DNA from 2 places in the Streptomyces sp. NPDC107559 genome. Region 2 is predicted to be linked to the other one. Evidence: riboswitches for the same ligand, from Rfam matches in the RefSeq annotation. Region 2 holds a riboswitch; the other holds the start of a gene.

Region 1 (8,445 bases), on a different contig from region 2:
AGCCGTACCCCTTCTCCGCGTTGAACCACTTGACGGTGCCCTGAGCCATGCCTAACTCCCCTATTACTGGCCCTTGCACAGATCCACACTTCGCGGATCCGGGTCAGACCTCACCCCCCATGGGACGGGGGCGTGCGCCGGAACGCGTCGACCGCGGCTGAATGTATCTGTCCAACTGCCGTCTGCAACAGGTCAATCGGACGAGAAATCCGGGCACGACGAGTCCACGGAACAGCAGCAATTCGCCTTGTTTCAGGGCAACTTGGGCCGGGCATTGGGGGCGAAAGGCGCAAAACACCTGCCCACTTTGGCTACTTCTCGTCGCCCGTGCGGCAGGTCGTCAAGGTCGCAAACCCCGGAATCGGGAGCTGCTTCCCCAACTCTACCGCGCTCAATCACACAGAATTGCCCCCTCCGCTTCTCTCGCGGAGGGGGCAATTCTATGAACACTCGGTAACCGAGGTTACCGAAGGTAATGATCAGCCTCCGGCGACCGCCGGAATGATGGAGACGCCGGCGCCGTCCGGAGTGGCCGTCTGGAGCCCCTGCTCGAAGCGGACGTCGTCGTCGTTCACGTACACGTTGACGAACCGGCGCAGCTTGCCCTGGTCGTCCAGGACGCGGGCGGCGATGCCGGTGTGGTTCTTCTCCAGGTCGGAGATGACCTCGGCGAGGGTCGCGCCCTGGGCGCTCACCTCGGCGGCGCCGCCGGTGTAGGTGCGCAGGATGGTGGGGATGCGGACGTTGACGCTCATGATGCGAGGCCAGCCTCTCGGAAGGAGTCCAGGTTCGGGCGGATGGTCGCGGTCAGACCGGTGCCGGCGACCGCGTCGAGGGTCTTCAGACCGTCACCGGTGTTCAGCACGACGGTCGTCAGGGCCGGGTCGAGCAGGCCGTTCTCGATGAGCTTGCGGGTCACGCCCACCGTCACCCCGCCCGCCGTCTCGGCGAAGATCCCCTCGGTCCGAGCCAGCAGCTTGATCGCGTCCACGATCTGCTCGTCCGTCACGTCCTCCACGGCACCGCCCGTGCGGCGCGCGATGTCGAGGACGTACGGCCCGTCGGCCGGGTTGCCGATGGCGAGGGACTTGGCGATGGTGTGCGGCTTCTGGGGCCGTACGACGTCGTGGCCGGCCTTGTAGGCCACGGACACCGGCGAGCAGCCCTCCGCCTGGGCGCCGAAGATCTTGTACGGCCGGTCCTCGACCAGTCCGAGCTTGATGAGCTCCTGGAGCCCCTTGTCGATCTTGGTGAGCTGGGAGCCGGAGGCGATCGGGACGACCAGCTGGTCGGGCAGCCGCCAGCCGAGCTGCTCGCAGATCTCGTACGCCAGGGTCTTGGAACCCTCCGCGTAGTACGGCCGCAGGTTGACGTTGACGAAGCCCCAGCCGTCGCCCGCCGGATCGCCGATCAGCTCCGAGCAGAAACGGTTCACGTCGTCGTAGTTGCCCTCGATGCCGACGAGTTCACCGCCGTAGACCGCGGCCATGACGATCTTGCCCTGCTCCAGGTCGTGCGGGATGAACACGCAGGAGCGCAGACCGGCACGGGCGGCCGCGGCGCCGACGGCGCCGGCCAGGTTGCCGGTGGAGGAGCAGGACAGGGTGGTGAAGCCGAAGGCGCGCGCGGCCTCCAGGGCCTGGGCGACGACCCGGTCCTTGAAGGAGTGCGTCGGGTTGCCGGAGTCGTCCTTCACGTACAGCCCGCCCGTGACACCGAGCTCGCGGGCCAGGTTGTCGGCCTTGACGAGCTGGGTCCAGCCGGGGTTGAGGTTGGGCTTGTCCGCCACGTCCGCGGGGACGGGCAGCAGCGGCGCGTAGCGCCAGATGTTCGCGGGTCCCGCTTCGATCCGCTTGCGCAGCTCCTCGGTCTCGTACCGCGAGAAGTCGTAGGCGATCTCGAGCGGGCCGAAACACTCCTCGCAGGCGAAGACCGGGCCGAGGGGCACGCGGTGTCCGCACTCGCGGCAGGAGAGCGCCGCGGCGGAGCCCAGATCGACGGGGTTCGTGGTGCTTACAGCAGTCTGCGCAGCCATGGAGGCGAGGCCCTTTCTCCTCATCTTCCTCACGACGCACTTCGCCGTGAGACGGATTTGGCACCTTCCCGAGCCGGGAGCCTCGCGTGAACGAGAAACCGACTGGAGGGTTGCCGGGGCTTCATCGGGCCGTATCCCTCTGCCCCTCTGGATGAGCGGTATGAAGTTTTCAGCGGTCGGCCACCCTGGACATGCGATGGTCATCCGCGTTGTTCAAGACTGTAACCGAAGGCCCCGACAGTTGAGAGAGTCGTCCGAACCGCGAGATACCCGTGCCCGTCAGCCGCTGTCGCGGCGGGCGTCCACGCCCGCCGCGAGCACGCAGAACGCAGAAGGAGCCGCCGCTGTGCTGGAAGAAGTCGAGCGCTGGCTGAGCACACGCTCCTGGTCCGTCAGCGACCGCCCGCTCCACAAGATCCTCGCCGCGAAACGCGCCCGGGGCCAGTCGGTCTCCGTCGTCCTGCCCGCACTCAACGAGGAGGAGACGGTCGGTGACATCGTCTCCGTGATCCGGCACGACCTGATGCAGCAGGTCCCGCTCGTCGACGAGATCGTCGTCGTCGACTCGGGTTCCACCGACCGCACCTCGGCGGTGGCCGCGGCCGCGGGCGCCCGGGTCGTCCACCGCGACGCCATCCTGCCCCGGATCCCGGCCGTGCCCGGCAAGGGCGAGGTGCTGTGGCGGTCCCTCCTGGTCACCGGCGGGGACATCGTCTGCTTCGTCGACGCCGACCTCAGGGAGTTCTCCTCCGACTTCGTCTCCGGCATCGTGGGCCCGCTGCTCACCGATCCGGACGTCGACCTGGTCAAGGCCATGTACGACCGCCCGCTGGGCGGGGCGGCCGGCCAGGGCGGCCGGGTCACCGAGCTGATGGCCCGTCCGCTGCTGAACATGCACTGGCCGCAGCTGGCCGGGTTCGTGCAGCCGCTCGGCGGCGAGTACGCGGCCCGCCGCTCCCTGCTGGAACAGCTGCCCTTCCCGGTCGGGTACGGGGTGGAGCTGGGCATGCTGGTCGACTCGCTGCACCTGGTGGGCCTCGACGCGCTCGCCCAGGTGGACGTCGGGGTGCGCAAGCACCGCCACCAGGACGGGCAGGCACTGGGCCGGATGGCCGCCGCCATCTACCGCACCGCGCAGCTGCGGATGGCCCGCGGGCATCTGATCCGGCCCTCTCTCACCCAGTTCGAGCGGGGCCGGGACGGCTTCGAGCCGCGCACGTACTCCGTGGACACGGAGGAGCGGCCGCCGATGGCCGAGATCGCCGAGTACAGGTCACGCAAGGTGGCCTGACGGGTGCACGGGGTGACGTTCCCGAAGGGGTCGTATACAAATGTTTCCGGACTGTTGTGGGCCTTCCGCACGTTTGAGCGTTTCCGGGCCGGGCTAGGTTGAGGCGTATGGCTTCCACGCACACTGCTGAGGTGCTGGTCGCGTCCAACCGCGGCCCGGTTTCGTACGAGGTGGGCGAGGACGGCTCGCTGCACGCCCGCAGGGGCGGCGGCGGGCTGGTCTCGGGCCTGTCGGCCATCGGGCCCGACGCCGGGGCGCTGTGGGTGTGCTCCGCCCTGTCCGACGGCGACCGCGAGGCGGTGCGGCGCGGCGCGGGCGAGCCGGGCGTGCGGATGCTGGACATCCCGGCCGACGTGCACGCCGACGCCTACAACGGCATCGCCAACTCGGTGCTCTGGTTCGTCCACCACATGCTCTACCAGACCCCGCTGGAGCCGGTCTTCGACGCGGAGTTCCGGCGCCGGTGGGTGGCGTACGAACGGTACAACCGCGCCTTCGCCGAGGCGCTCGCCGAGGAGGCGGCCGACGGGGCGACGGCGGTCGTCCAGGACTACCACCTGACGCTGGTGCCGGGCATGCTCCGCGAACTCCGCCCCGACCTGCGTATCGGCCATTTCTCGCACACCCCGTGGGCGCCGCCGGACTACTTCCGGATGCTGCCGGACGACATCCGGGAACAGATCGTGCGGGGCATGCTCGGCGCGGACCGGCTGGGCTTCCTCACCCGGCGGTGGGCGGGCGCCTTCCTGGACTGCGCGGGCGAGGTGGACCGCGAGCTGATCCGTCCGGCCCGGCCGGAGGGCGAGGGGCCCGGGACGGTCGAGCACGCACCGCCCGGCGGCGGCGCGCAGCGCACCACGGTGATCGGCGTGCACGGCCTCGGCGCCGACGCCGACTTCCTGCGCGAGCGCGCCCACCGGGCCGACGTCGGCGAGCGGATGGCGGCGCTGCGGGCGGAGATCGGCGAGGGCCGCAGGACGGTCGTGCGGGTGGACCGGACCGAGCTGTCGAAGAACATCGTGCGCGGTCTGCTGGCTTACCGGCAGCTGCTCGACGACCACCCCGAGTGGCGGGAGCGGGTCGTGCACGTCGCCTTCGCCTACCCCTCCCGGCAGGACCTCGCCGTCTACCGCGCGTACACCGCCGAGGTGCAACGGCTGGCGGACGAGATCAACGCCGGGTACGGGACGCCCGGCTGGACGCCGGTCGTGCTGCACGTGAAGGACGACTTCGCGCGCTCGCTGGCCGCGTACCGGCTGGCCGACGTGGCCCTGGTGAACCCGATCCGGGACGGCATGAACCTGGTCGCCAAGGAGGTGCCGGTCGTCTCCGACGAGGGGTGCGCGCTGGTGCTGTCACGGGAGGCGGGGGCGTACGAGGAGTTGGGCGAGGACGCGATCACCGTCAATCCGTACGACGTGACGGGGACGGCGCGGGCGCTGCACGAGGCGCTGGTGATGCCGGTGCCCGAGCGGGCGGAGCGCACGAAGCGGCTGGCCGCCGCGGCGACCGCGCTGCCGCCGGCCCAGTGGTTCCTGGAGCAGTTGACCGCCCTGCGCGGCTGACGGCCCGCACGGCCGCCCGGCCCGCCGCCGGGCGGCCGAAGCCGTCAGCCGAGGTGGGCGGACAGCGCGCGCAGCAGGTCCACGACCCCCTCGGGGCCGTCGACCACCAGGTCGGAGCGTTCCCGCAGGGCGGCCACCTCGTCGCTGCCGCTGCACACCAGGAGGCCGGGGACGCCCTCGGAGCGGAGTTTGTCGACGGCGGCGAAGGCGGGGAGGTCACCGAGGTCGTCGCCGGCGTAGAGGACGGACTCGGCGCCGATCTCGCGCACGTACTCCGTGAGGGCGACGCCCTTGTCCATGCCCGGCGGCCGCAGTTCCAGGACCATGCGGCCTGGCTCGACGATCAGGCCGTGGCGGGCGGCGAGTTCGGCGAGGGGGGCGCGCAGCGCCTCGAAGGCGGCCCCCGGGTCCTCGGCCCGGCGCGTGTGGACGGCGAGGGCCCGGCCCTTCTCCTCGATCCAGGTGCCCTTCCAGGCCCCGATCGCGTCCAGGAAGCCCGGCAGTTCGGCCCGTACGGCCGCGACGCCGGGGTGCGGCGGCGGGGCGATGACGGCGCCGGTGCCGGCCTCCCAGCGTTCGGCGCCGTAGTGGCCGAGCACGACGAGGTGGTCCAGGCCCGGCATCGCCTCGAAGCCGCCGTTCCGTACGGCCACCGCGGGGGGCCGGCCGGTGACGACCGCGACCGCGGCGACCCGCGGCGCGAGGGCGGCGAGCGCGGGCACCGCGTCCGGGTGCGCACGGGCCTGCTCGGGGTCCGCCACGATCGGCGCGAGCGTGCCGTCGAAGTCGAGCCCGATCACCGAGCGCTCCGGGCGGGCGAGGATGGCGTCCAGCGCTTCGCGGCCCGCCGGGGTCGTGGGGGTCGGCAGGGACCGTGCGGGGTGCGGGGAGTGCGTGTCATGGCTGCCCATAGGGCGACCCTATCCACGGGGCGGCGGCCGCACCCCTGACTCGTCGGACCCGGGGGCGACCGGCCGGTCCGCGCTCACCGTTCGGCCCGCCGGGACTCCCGCACCCGTCTGAGCCGGTTCACCGTGACCGGGTCCTCGGCGAGGGCCCGCGCGTCGTCGAGCAGGGCGTTGAGCAGCTGGTAGTAGCGGACGGGCGCCAGGCCGAGTTCCTCGCGGATGGCGCGTTCCTTCGCGCCGGGGCCGGGGAAACCCCGGCGCTCCAGGGCGAGGATGTCCCGTTCGCGGCGGCCGAGGGCGGCACCGCGGTCCTGGTCGTCGTCCATGACGGCACCGTAACCGTTCCCGGCGGCCGGGCGGGAGTGCGGCGAGGTCCGGACCGGGACACACCGCGATCGTCCCGGTCCGCTCCGTCGGCCGCGCCGCGCCGCTCTTTGCCCCGATTGCGCCGTCCGCTCGTCCGTTTGCCGAATAAAGGTCTATACCGCGCAAGTGGACTAGACCTCTCTTGGGTCCACGGGTCACACTGTCTCCGTGAGACATGTCATCGCCCTCGACGTGGGCGGCACCGGGATGAAGGCCGCTCTGGTCGGGGCGGACACCACGCCGTCCGGGGGGACTTCGTCCGGACCCCCCGTGCTGCTGCACCGGGCGCGCCGGGCCACCGGCCGCGAGCACGGACCCGACGCGGTCGTCGACGGCATCCTCGACTTCGCCGCGGAGCTGCGCGACCACGGCGAGCGGCACTTCGGCGAGCCCGCGGCCGCCGCCGGCGTCGCCGTCCCCGGCATCGTCGACGAGCAGCAGGGCATCGCCGCCTACGCGGCCAACCTCGGCTGGCGCGACGTACCCCTGCGCGACCTGCTCACCGAGCGGCTCGGCGGCATCCCCGTCGCCCTCGGGCACGATGTGCGCACCGGCGGACTGGCCGAGGGCCGCATCGGCGCGGGCCGGGGCGCCGACCGCTTCCTGTTCGTCCCGCTCGGCACCGGCATCGCGGGCGCCATCGGCCTCGACGGCCGGGTGGAGGCGGGCGCCCACGGCTTCGCGGGCGAGATCGGTCATGTCGTCGTACGGCCCGGCGGCACCCCGTGCCCCTGCGGGCAGCGCGGCTGCCTGGAGCGCTACGCGTCCGCGTCGGCGGTCAGCGAGGCATGGGCCGCCGCCTGCGGACAGCCGGAGGCCGACGCGGCCGACTGCGCGAAGGCCGTCGCGTCCGGCGACCCGAACGCCGTCCGGGTCTGGCGGACGGCCCTCGACGCGCTCGCCGACGGGCTGGTCACCGCGCTCACCCTGCTGGACCCCCGCACGATCATCATCGGTGGCGGACTCGCCGAGGCGGGGGAAACCTTGTTCACACCGTTGCGGGACGCCGTCCGGCAGCGCGTCACCTTCCAGAAGCTTCCGTCGATCGTCCCCGCGGCACTCGGGGACACCGCCGGCTGCCTGGGCGCGGGGCTCCTCGCCCGGGATCTCCTGACCACCACTGACCCCTCGGAGGTAACCGCCTGATGGCCACTAGGAAGGTGCTCGCCGGCGCCCGGGTGGTACTGCCCACCGGGACCGTGGACGGCGGCCGAGTCTTCGTCGAGGGCACCCGGATCACCGGCCCGTCCCCGGCCGACGCGGAGACCGTGGACGTCAGCGGCCACTGGCTGGTCCCCGGCTTCGTCGACATCCACAACCACGGAGGCGGCGGCGCGTCCTTCTCCGGCCCGGCCGAGGACGTCCTGACGGCCGTCCGCGCCCACCGCCGGCACGGCACCACCACCCTCGTCGCCTCCACCGTCACCGACGACATGGACATCCTCACCCGGCAGGCCGGACTGCTGTCCGAGCTGGCCGAACAGGGCGACATCGCGGGCATCCACTTCGAGGGCCCGTTCATCTCGCCCTGCCGCAAGGGCGCGCACTCCGAGGCGCTGCTGCGCGACCCCGAGCCGGCGGAGGTCCGCAAGCTGGTCGACGCGGCCCGCGGCCACGCGAAGATGGTCACCCTCGCCGCCGAACTGCCGGGCGGCATCGACTCCGTACGCCTGCTGGCCGAGCACGGGGTGATCGCGGCGATCGGCCACACGGACGCGACCTACGAGCAGACGGTGGAGGCGATCGAGGCGGGCGCGACCGTCGCCACCCACCTCTTCAACGCGATGCCCGCGCTCGGCCACCGCGCCCCGGGCCCGATCGCCGCCCTCCTGGAGGACGAGCGCGTCACGGTCGAGCTCATCAACGACGGCACGCACCTGCACCCGGCCGCCCTGGAACTGGCGTTCCATCACGCGGGCCCGGACCGGGTCGCGTTCATCACCGACGCGATGGACGCGGCCGGCATCGGCGACGGCCGCTACATGCTCGGCCCGCTGGAGGTCGAGGTCAGCGAGGGCGTGGCCCGGCTGGTGGAGGGCGGCTCCATCGCGGGCTCCACCCTGACCCAGGACCGCGCGTTCCGGCGGGCGGTGACGGTCGACCGCCTCTCCGTGGAGCACGCGGTCGCCGCCCTCTCCGCCAACCCGGCCCGGCTGCTGGGGATGTACGACCGGGTCGGCTCCCTCGAACCCGGCAAGGACGCCGACCTGGTGCTCCTCGACGCGGACTTCGCCCTCAAGGGCGTGATGCGCCGGGGCGAATGGGTGATCGATCCCCAAC
Region 2 (8,445 bases):
GTGTCATCGCGGCCATCGCGGCGATCGCACAGATCAACCCGATCTGGGCCATCGGCCCCTACCGTCCGGACCAGGTGTCGACCGGCGCCCAGCCCGACTGGTACATGGGCTTCGCCGAGGGTCTGATCCGCTACATGCCGGGCTGGGAGATCAACATCTGGGGCCACACGCTGGTCCTGGGCGTGTTCATCCCGCTGGTCCTGTTCGGTGTCGTGCTCGCCGCGCTGGCGCTCTACCCCTTCATCGAGGCGTGGATCACCGGCGACAAGCGCGAGCACCACATCCTGGACCGCCCGCGCAACGCCCCGACCCGTACGGCCCTGGGCAGCGCCTGGGTCACGATGTACATGATCACGCTGGTCGGCGGTGGCAACGACCTGTGGGCCACCCACTTCCACCTGTCGATCAACTCGATCACCTGGTTCGTCCGGATCTTCTTCTTCGTCGGACCGGTCATCGCGTACATCGTCACCAAGCGGATCTGCCTCGGCCTGCAGCGCCGGGACCGGGACAAGGTGCTGCACGGTCGCGAGACCGGCACCATCAAGCGCCTGCCGCACGGTGAGTTCGTCGAGATCCACGAGCCGCTCAGCCAGGAGCAGCTGCACACCCTCACCGCGCACGAGCAGTACCAGCCGCTCGACCTCGGCCCGACGGTCGACGAGAACGGCGTCGAGCGCAAGCTGAAGGGCTCGCAGAAGCTGCGCGCCAAGATCAGCAAGGCCTACTTCGACGAGGACGGCCAGATCGAGAAGCCGACTGCCGACGAGTACAAGGAGATCACGAGCGGCCACGGCCACCACTGATCGCTGCGCTCGCCACGCGCACACAAGGACCCCGTCCGGTCTTCGGACGGGGTCCTTCGCCGTGTCCGGCGCTGGATAGGCTGTAGTGGAGTCTGTACGTGTCTACGAACCAGGAGCGGCTGATGAGCGCTGTGACCCCCGCTGGAGGCGACACCGCGGCGGGCCGTTCCTGGCCCGCGGTACTGAACGGTCTGCTGGAGGGCCGCGACCAGAGCGCCGAGAGCACCGCCTGGGCGATGGACCGGATCATGCGCGGCGAGGCCACCGACGCGCAGATCGCCGGGTTCGCGGTGGCACTGCGGGCCAAGGGCGAGACCGTCCAGGAGATCACGGGTCTGGTCGAGGCGATGTACGCGCACGCCAACGTGATCCAGGTGCCGGGCGACACCGTCGACATCGTGGGCACCGGCGGCGACGGCGCGAAGACGGTGAACATCTCCACGATGTCCTCGATCGTCATCGCGGGCACCGGTGCCAAGGTCGTCAAGCACGGCAACCGCGCCGCCTCGTCGGCGTCGGGCGCCTCGGACGTCCTGGAGAAGCTCGGGGTCAACCTCGCACTGACCCCGCAGCGGGTGGCGGAGGTCGCCGAGGAGGCCGGGATCACCTTCTGCTTCGCGGTGAAGTTCCACCCGGCACTGCGCCATGTGGCGGCCGCCCGTGGCCAGTTGGGCATCCGGACGGTGTTCAACTTCCTGGGTCCGCTGACCAACCCGGCGAAGGTGCGCGCCCAGGCGGTCGGCGTCGCCGATCCCCGGGTGGCACCGATCATCGCGGGTGTCTTCGCCGAGCGCGGCAACTCCTCGCTGGTGTTCCGCGGCGACGACGGCCTGGACGAGCTGACCACGACCGCCACCTCCCGGGTGTGGGTCGTGCGCGACGGCAGGGTGACCGAGGAGGCCTTCGACCCGCGGGACGTCGGCATCGAACCGGTGCCGGTGGAGGCGCTGCGCGGCGCCGACGCCTCGTACAACGCCGATGTGGCCCGACGGCTGCTGAACGGCGAGAGCGGCCCGGTGCGGGACGCCGTGCTGCTGAACTCCGCGGCGGCGCTGGTGGCGCTGCGGCCCGGCTCCGGGAGCCTGGCCGAGCAGCTGCGGGCCGGCATGGACCGGGCGGCGGAGTCGATCGACTCCGGCGCGGCCCGGCGGACGCTGGAGCGCTGGGTGGCCGTCAGCAACGCCTGATCCGCCCTCCCCGGCCGCGTGCGGCGCGGCCGGGCGAGGCGACGCGGCCCCGGCCGGCGAGGCAGGGCGGGGCGGGGTCGGCGAGGCAGGGTGGGGCGCGGTCCAGGATGCGGACCGCGCCTTGCGCTTCGCGGACCGTGTGGCAGGATGACGAACAGGTCATGAGTGACAGTCATGAGGCCCCGGCCGACTGTCCGGCAACCCTCCGTCCGTGGCGGGGTGCCCCGGGTGAGGACCAGGTCGTAGGCAGCGAGGTCTACGGCAAGCGCGGACCCCTCGACGGCTCGTGAACGAGCCCAGCACCAGGGGTCCTGGTCATCGAGGGAGCCTCCCGTGAGCAAGCGAATGCGCTAGGGCGCCGAGCCCCGCCTCCGCACACCCCTTTTTCCTCTCTCCGCGCTCGAGCCCGTGTGCTCGCGTGGTGATTCCGCCTTGCCGCTCACGGGAGTTCCCCATGTCCGTCTCCACCGCTGCCTCCGCCCAGACCATTTGTGCCCCGCTGGCCGTTCTGGGGCGTGATGTCACCGTTCCGCTCGTCACGGGCGGCGAAGTCACCTATGCCGCGCTCGACTACGCGGCCAGCGCCCCCGCCCTCCAGCGCGTCTGGGACGACGTGGCGGCGTACGCCCCGTACTACGGCAGCGTCCACCGCGGCGCGGGCTACCTCTCGCAGCTGTCCACGGACCTCTTCGAGAACGCCCGCCGCACGGTCGCGGAGTTCCTCGACTGCCGCGCCGGCGACCAGGTGGTCTTCACCCGGTCCACCACCGACTCCCTCAACCTGCTGGCGGCCGCGCTCCCGGCCGGCTGCGAGGTCTTCGTGTTCGAGACCGAGCACCATGCCTCGCTGCTGCCCTGGAAGGACGCCCGGGTCACCTACCTCGACGCCCCGCGCACCCCGCACCAGGCCGTGCAGAGCCTGGAGCGCGCCCTGGCCGACCGCGACCCTTCCCCAAGCTCTCGGCTGCGCTCGAGCAGGGGAGGCCCCTATGGCCCGGCGCTGGTCTGCGTCACCGGCGCCTCGAACGTCACGGGCGAGCTGTGGCCGGTGCGCGAGCTGGCGGCGGTGGCCCACGCGCACGGCGCCCGGATCGTCCTGGACGCCGCCCAGCTGGCCCCGCACCACCCGGTGTCGGTCCGCGACCTGGACGTCGACTGGGTCGCCCTCTCCGGCCACAAGCTGTACGCACCGTTCGGCTCCGGCGTCCTGGCCGGCCGCGCGGACTGGCTGCGTGAGGCCGATCCGTACCTCGCCGGCGGCGGCGCGAGCCGACGGGTGACCCGGCGTGCGGACGGGGGAGTGGACGTGGAGTGGCACGACAGCGCCGCCCGCCACGAGGCCGGCTCGCCGAACGTGATCGGCGCCTACTCCATCGCCTCCGCGTGCAGGGCCCTCACCGAGGCGGGCTTCGACGCGCTCGTCGCCCGCGAGCGGCACCTGATCGACACCGTCCGGGCGGGCCTCGCCGAGGTGCCCGAGGTGCGGGTCCTGTCCCTCTTCGGCGACGACGCCCCGCGGGTCGGGGTGATCTCCTTCGTGGTGGAGGGCTGGAACAGCTCCCACTTCGCGGCCGCCCTCTCCGCCGAGTACGGCATCGGCGTGCGCGACGGCCTCTTCTGCGCCCACCCGCTGGTGCGCACCCTGCTCGGCAGCGACCCGGGCAGCCAGGGCGAGTGCGGCGCGCCCGAGGCCGCGCCGGGCGAGAAGTCCCTCAACGCCATCCGGGTGAGCTTCGGCGCGGGAACGCCGGACGAGCATGTGGAGCGCTTCGTGACCGCGGTGCGGGAACTGGTCAGGGACGGCGCGAAGTGGCGCTACCGGACCGAGGACGGCCGCTGCGTGCCCGCGGTCTGACCGGGTCCGTGCGCGGCACCGTCCTGGCCGGTCGCTCGGTTCCCCGCGCCATCGAGGCCGCCTGCCCGCAGGCGCGCTCGAGGGCGCGCGGAACCGAGCGCTCAGCCGCCGCCGGTCCGCGGGGAGGGAGTCAGTTGTCGAGGCCGATCGCGAACGCCGCCTCCAGGTCGTGCTGGGAGTAGGTGCGGAACGCGACGTGCGTGTCCGTGCCCTCGACGCCGGGGATCTTGCTGATCCGGCCCGGGATGACCTCCGCCAGGTCCTCGTGCCGGGCCACCCGCACCATCGCGATCAGGTCGTAGGTGCCGGTGACGGAGAAGACCTCGCTGACGGAGTCCAGCGCGGCGATCGATTCCGCGATCTCGGGGATCCGGTCCACGCTGGTCTTGATAAGGACGATCGCGGTGATCACGGTTGGTTCTCTCTCTCGGCCGGGGCCCTCACTCTATGACGTGATCCCGAACCCACCAAGGCCGTGACGGCCCGCCGTGCCGGTCAGCCGCCGTCGCCCGTGGCGGGCCTGATCCGCCGGGCCGGGCCGCGGCTGCGGCCGAACCGCAGCCACGCGTACCCGAAGCCCGCGCCGAAGCCCAGCAGGTGGGCCAGATAGGCCACGCCCGGGCCCTGGGTGGCGCGGCCCGCCGCCACCCACTGCACGGCCGCCCAGAAGGGCAGCACGACCCATGCCGGGAAGCGCAGCGGCAGGAAGAACAGGAACGGCAGGAGGCTGGTCACCCGGGCCCTGGGGAACAGGTACAGGAACGCGCCGAGGACCGCGGAGATAGCCCCGGAGGCTCCGACCAGGGACTGCTCGGAGCCTGCGTTGGCGGCCGCGTAGCCGAGCAGTGCCAGGTAGCCGCAGCCGACGTAGAAGAGGGTGAACTCCACGCGGCCCATCCGTTCCTCGGTCATCGCCCCGAAGACGTGGAGGAAGAGCATGTTGCCGAGGAGGTGGACCCAGCTGCCGTGGACGAACAGGGCGCTGGCGGGTGTCAGGGCCTGCCCGGCGGCGTCCCGGAACAACTCGGCCGGGACCACTCCCCAGTGGCGGAAGTAGGCCCGCTGGGCGGCCGACAGCGCGGCGCCGGTGCCGTACCCGGGATTGAAGCCGGAGGCCGGCCCGATCAGGAAGACGAGACAGCACAGGGCGATCAGCCCGTACGTCACGGGCGCCGACGGCCTCCGGATCGCGCTGCCCGTGGTTGCGTTCCAGTCGCTGATCATGAACACAGAGCATGACGTACGGGGACGCATCGGCACAGACCGCCTCGCCGCCGTGGATGGGTGGGCGGCGAGTACCCGCCAGGCCGTAGGGTTACGAGCCACATGTTCCGGGGAGAGCCCGGTGCATCACGGACAATGGACAGAAGGAAGGCGAGCAGCCCTGATGACGGTTCCCCTGCCGACCGCCTCGACACGGTGGCGCTGCACCCTCTGCGGCAACCTGACGCGTTTCGACGTGACCCGCTCGTCGAAGGTGGTGGAGTACGTCCACCTCGACCTCGCGGGACAGCCGAGCGTGGAGGAGCGCGAGGTGGTCAGTGAGACCATCGAGTCGGTGCGCTGCCGCTGGTGCAACGCCGTCGACCAGGTGGAACTCGTGGACAGGCCGGGCGCCGGCTCCTGACGGAGCGGCCCCGCACGGATATTGGGGTGTGACGGATGGTGGAGACCGCAGGCGGGGGGCCGGGCGACGGCGCCGCCGAGGTGCTCGACCGTCCGCTGCCCGACGGGGTGCGGCGCCGGGTCGTGCAGATCGTCTCGGACGGCTTCGGCGGGCTGGTGCTGACCGAACTGCCCGCCCAGTTGCGGCAGTACGCCCGATTCGCCCCGAATCGCCGGGCCAAGTTCGCCGGTAACGCCATGGCGGCGGCACTGGAGTCGGACTCGCTCTTCCGTCAGCGCATCGCCGAGAAGTTCAGAGAGGCGCAGCCCGAACTCTCCGGCGCCCTCGACTCCGGTTCGCCGCCCCCGGCCGCGGACCCCCTGGACGTGGCGGCCGCGGCCTATGTGCTGCGGCCGGCGGGCTGGGTGAAGCTGGTGGCCGCGGCCGGCGAGGAGGCGCTGCGCGCGGACGCCGAGCGGGCCGACGAGGAGAGCCGGGCCGAGCTGGAACGGCTGCGCGAGGAGCTCGACCGGGCCCGTGAGCACGGCCGGACCGAGACCGAGCGGCTGCGGGCCGAGCTGGACGCCTCGAGGCGGGAGGCCGAGTCGCTGCACCGCAAGCTGCGTTCGGCCCTCAGTGACGTCAAGCGCGGCGAGGCGGCGCTGCGCAAGGTGCACGGCGAGACCGAGGCCGCGCGGGCCGAGGCGCAGGCGCAGGTGTCGGCCGCCGAGAGCGAGTCCCGGCGGCTGAAGGCGCGCCTCGGCGAGGCGGAGGCGGCGCTGGAGGCCACCCGCAAGGCGGCCCGCGAGGGGCGCAGCGTCGAGGACATGCGGGTGCGGCTGCTGCTGGACACCGTGCTCGACGCGGCCCAGGGGCTGCGCCGGGAGCTGGCGCTGCCGCCGGTGTCGGTGCGGCCCGCGGAGACCGTGGACGCGGTCGAGCCCGGCCGGATGACCCCGAAGGACATCGCCAACCGGGCGCTGTCCGAGCACGATCCGGCGATCCTCGACCAGCTGCTCGCGCTGCCCCAGGCGCATCTGGTCGTCGACGGCTACAACGTCACCAAGACCGGCTATCCCCAGATGCCGCTGGAGAAGCAGCGGCTGCGGCTGCTCGGGCAGCTCTCGCAGCTCGCCGCGCAGACCGGCGCCGAGGTCACCTGTGTCTTCGACGGCGCCGAGCTGGTCGCGCCGGTGCTGCTGGCGCCGCCGCGCGGGGTGCGGGTGCTGTTCTCCAAGCCCGGTGTCACCGCCGACGAGCTGATCCGTCAGCTGGTGCGGGCCGAGCCCCCGGGCCGGCCGGTCATCGTCGCCTCGACCGACCGTGAGGTGGCCGACGGGGTGGCCCGGGCGGGCGCGCGGCCGGTGGCTTCGGCGGTCCTCCTCAAGCGGCTGTCCTGAACGTCAAGTTCCGGAACCAATGCCCGAATTGACGGAGTCGTCACGCAACGTAGCGTCAATCGAGCATCACTGCACGTGAGTTGCGGGCAAAGAATGCGGTGCGTAACCGGGATTTTTCGCCGGAGGATTTGAACTGATCACAGGAACATCACTAAGGTCAGGTTTCGAATCTCCGTACGTCTTCTCACCCGGAAGAAGGAGCTCGTCTCCGTGGCGTCCCACCGTCGACCGAAGCAGCCGAGTCGTGCACGCGTGACCGTGCTGACCACCGCAGCCGCCGCCGCCGTGGTGCTGAGCGCCCAGGGCGCCAACGCCGCGCCGAGCGAGAAGCCCACCAAGGACGAGGTCAAGTCCAAGGTCGACAAGCTCTACGACGAGGCGGAGCAGGCCACCGAGAAGTACAACGGGGCCAAGGAGAAGCAGGAGAAGCTCCAGAAGGAGATCTCCACCATCCAGGACAACGTCGCGCGCGGTCAGGCCGACCTGAACGAGCTGCGCGACAGCATGGGCCTGGCGGCCGCGGCCCAGTACCGCACCGGGTCCATAGACTCCTCCCTCCAGCTCTTCCTGTCGGCCGACCCGGACGACTACCTCGACAAGGCCTCCACGCTCGACCAGTTGAGCGGCCAGCAGGTCGAGGCGCTGAAGAAGATCCAGGAGAAGCAGCGCGAGCTCGCCCAGGAGCGCGCCGAGGCCTCCGACAAGCTCAAGGACCTGGCCTCCACCCGTACGGAGCTGGGCAAGAAGAAGAAGGAAGTCCAGGCCAAGCTGGCCGAGGCGCAGAAGCTCCTCAACACGCTGACGGCCAAGGAGAAGGCCGCCCTCGCCGAGGCCGACGCGCGCGCCAGCCGCTCCGCCAGCAGCCGGGTGGACCTGGGCAACGAGACCAGCGCCTCCGGCCGGGCCGCCGCCGCGTTCTCCGCCGCGCAGAGCAGGATCGGCTCGCCCTACGTCTACGGTGCCACCGGCCCGTCCTCCTTCGACTGCTCGGGCCTGACCTCCTGGGCCTACGCCCAGGCCGGCGTCTCCATCCCGCGCACCTCGCAGGCCCAGGCCAACGCCGGTACGCGCATCTACTCGCAGAGCGCCCTCCAGGTCGGCGACCTCGTCATCTTCTACGGCGACCAGCACCACGTCGGCCTGTACGCGGGCAACGGCCAGGTGCTGCACGCCCCCCGCACCGGCACGGTCGTGCGCTACGAGTCGATCGGCAACATGCCGTTCCAGTTCGGCGTCCGTATCTGACCCGGAGCCCCGAGCCCCTTCGGGAGCGGTCGGCGCAGCACTGATCGGGACCGCCCGATCGGGCGAATTGCGACACCGCCAAGTGAACCCACGCCCCGCCGGTGACCTGCGTCAGCGGCGGGGCGTCGCTTTGTGTGCCCGCCGACGGCTTTGGCCGCCGCCCCGCGACGGGGCTACTGTCTGGCGCGTTTCCCCACACCGCCGTGGCACGTCCGCCCCCGGGTCGGGGAGCGGTCCTCGTCCGCCAGCGGAAGGAGTGCGGTTTCCCGTGGGGTCCCATCGCCGCCTTGCACCGTCCGGGTTCGACCGGGGTGCCTGCGCAGCCCTCAGTGTCCTGTCGGCCGCC

Evidence for each region. A riboswitch is a leader RNA that binds a small molecule or an ion and turns the genes downstream of it on or off. The one in region 2 is predicted to bind S-adenosylmethionine.
Region 1: it holds a riboswitch for S-adenosylmethionine, as region 2 does, so the genes downstream of both, thrC (threonine synthase) here and ACZ7OY_RS04760 (aminotransferase class V-fold PLP-dependent enzyme) in region 2, are expected to answer to the same signal.

What each region holds. Positions count from the first base shown of each region.
Region 1 is NZ_JBVKBD010000004.1:132,254-140,698, reverse strand. Features, by position in the region: gene ACZ7OY_RS15215 (cold-shock protein) at 1-49, opposite strand, end outside; gene ACZ7OY_RS15210 (MoaD/ThiS family protein) at 480-755, opposite strand; gene thrC (threonine synthase) at 752-2,035, opposite strand; SAM riboswitch class I at 2,053-2,193, opposite strand; gene ACZ7OY_RS15200 (glucosyl-3-phosphoglycerate synthase) at 2,382-3,326, shown strand; gene ACZ7OY_RS15195 (alpha,alpha-trehalose-phosphate synthase (UDP-forming)) at 3,434-4,891, shown strand; gene otsB (trehalose-phosphatase) at 4,936-5,802, opposite strand; gene ACZ7OY_RS15185 (DUF3263 domain-containing protein) at 5,877-6,125, opposite strand; gene ACZ7OY_RS15180 (ROK family protein) at 6,334-7,311, shown strand; gene nagA (N-acetylglucosamine-6-phosphate deacetylase) at 7,311-8,445, shown strand, end outside.
Region 2 is NZ_JBVKBD010000001.1:1,114,722-1,123,166, forward strand. Features, by position in the region: gene qcrB (cytochrome bc1 complex cytochrome b subunit) at 1-806, shown strand, start outside; gene trpD (anthranilate phosphoribosyltransferase) at 929-1,993, shown strand; SAM riboswitch class IV at 2,151-2,267, shown strand; gene ACZ7OY_RS04760 (aminotransferase class V-fold PLP-dependent enzyme) at 2,448-3,848, shown strand; gene ACZ7OY_RS04765 (Lrp/AsnC family transcriptional regulator) at 3,979-4,260, opposite strand; gene ACZ7OY_RS04770 (rhomboid family intramembrane serine protease) at 4,344-5,072, opposite strand; gene ACZ7OY_RS04775 (hypothetical protein) at 5,236-5,475, shown strand; gene ACZ7OY_RS04780 (NYN domain-containing protein) at 5,511-6,854, shown strand; gene ACZ7OY_RS04785 (C40 family peptidase) at 7,065-8,099, shown strand; gene ACZ7OY_RS04790 (C40 family peptidase) at 8,368-8,445, shown strand, end outside.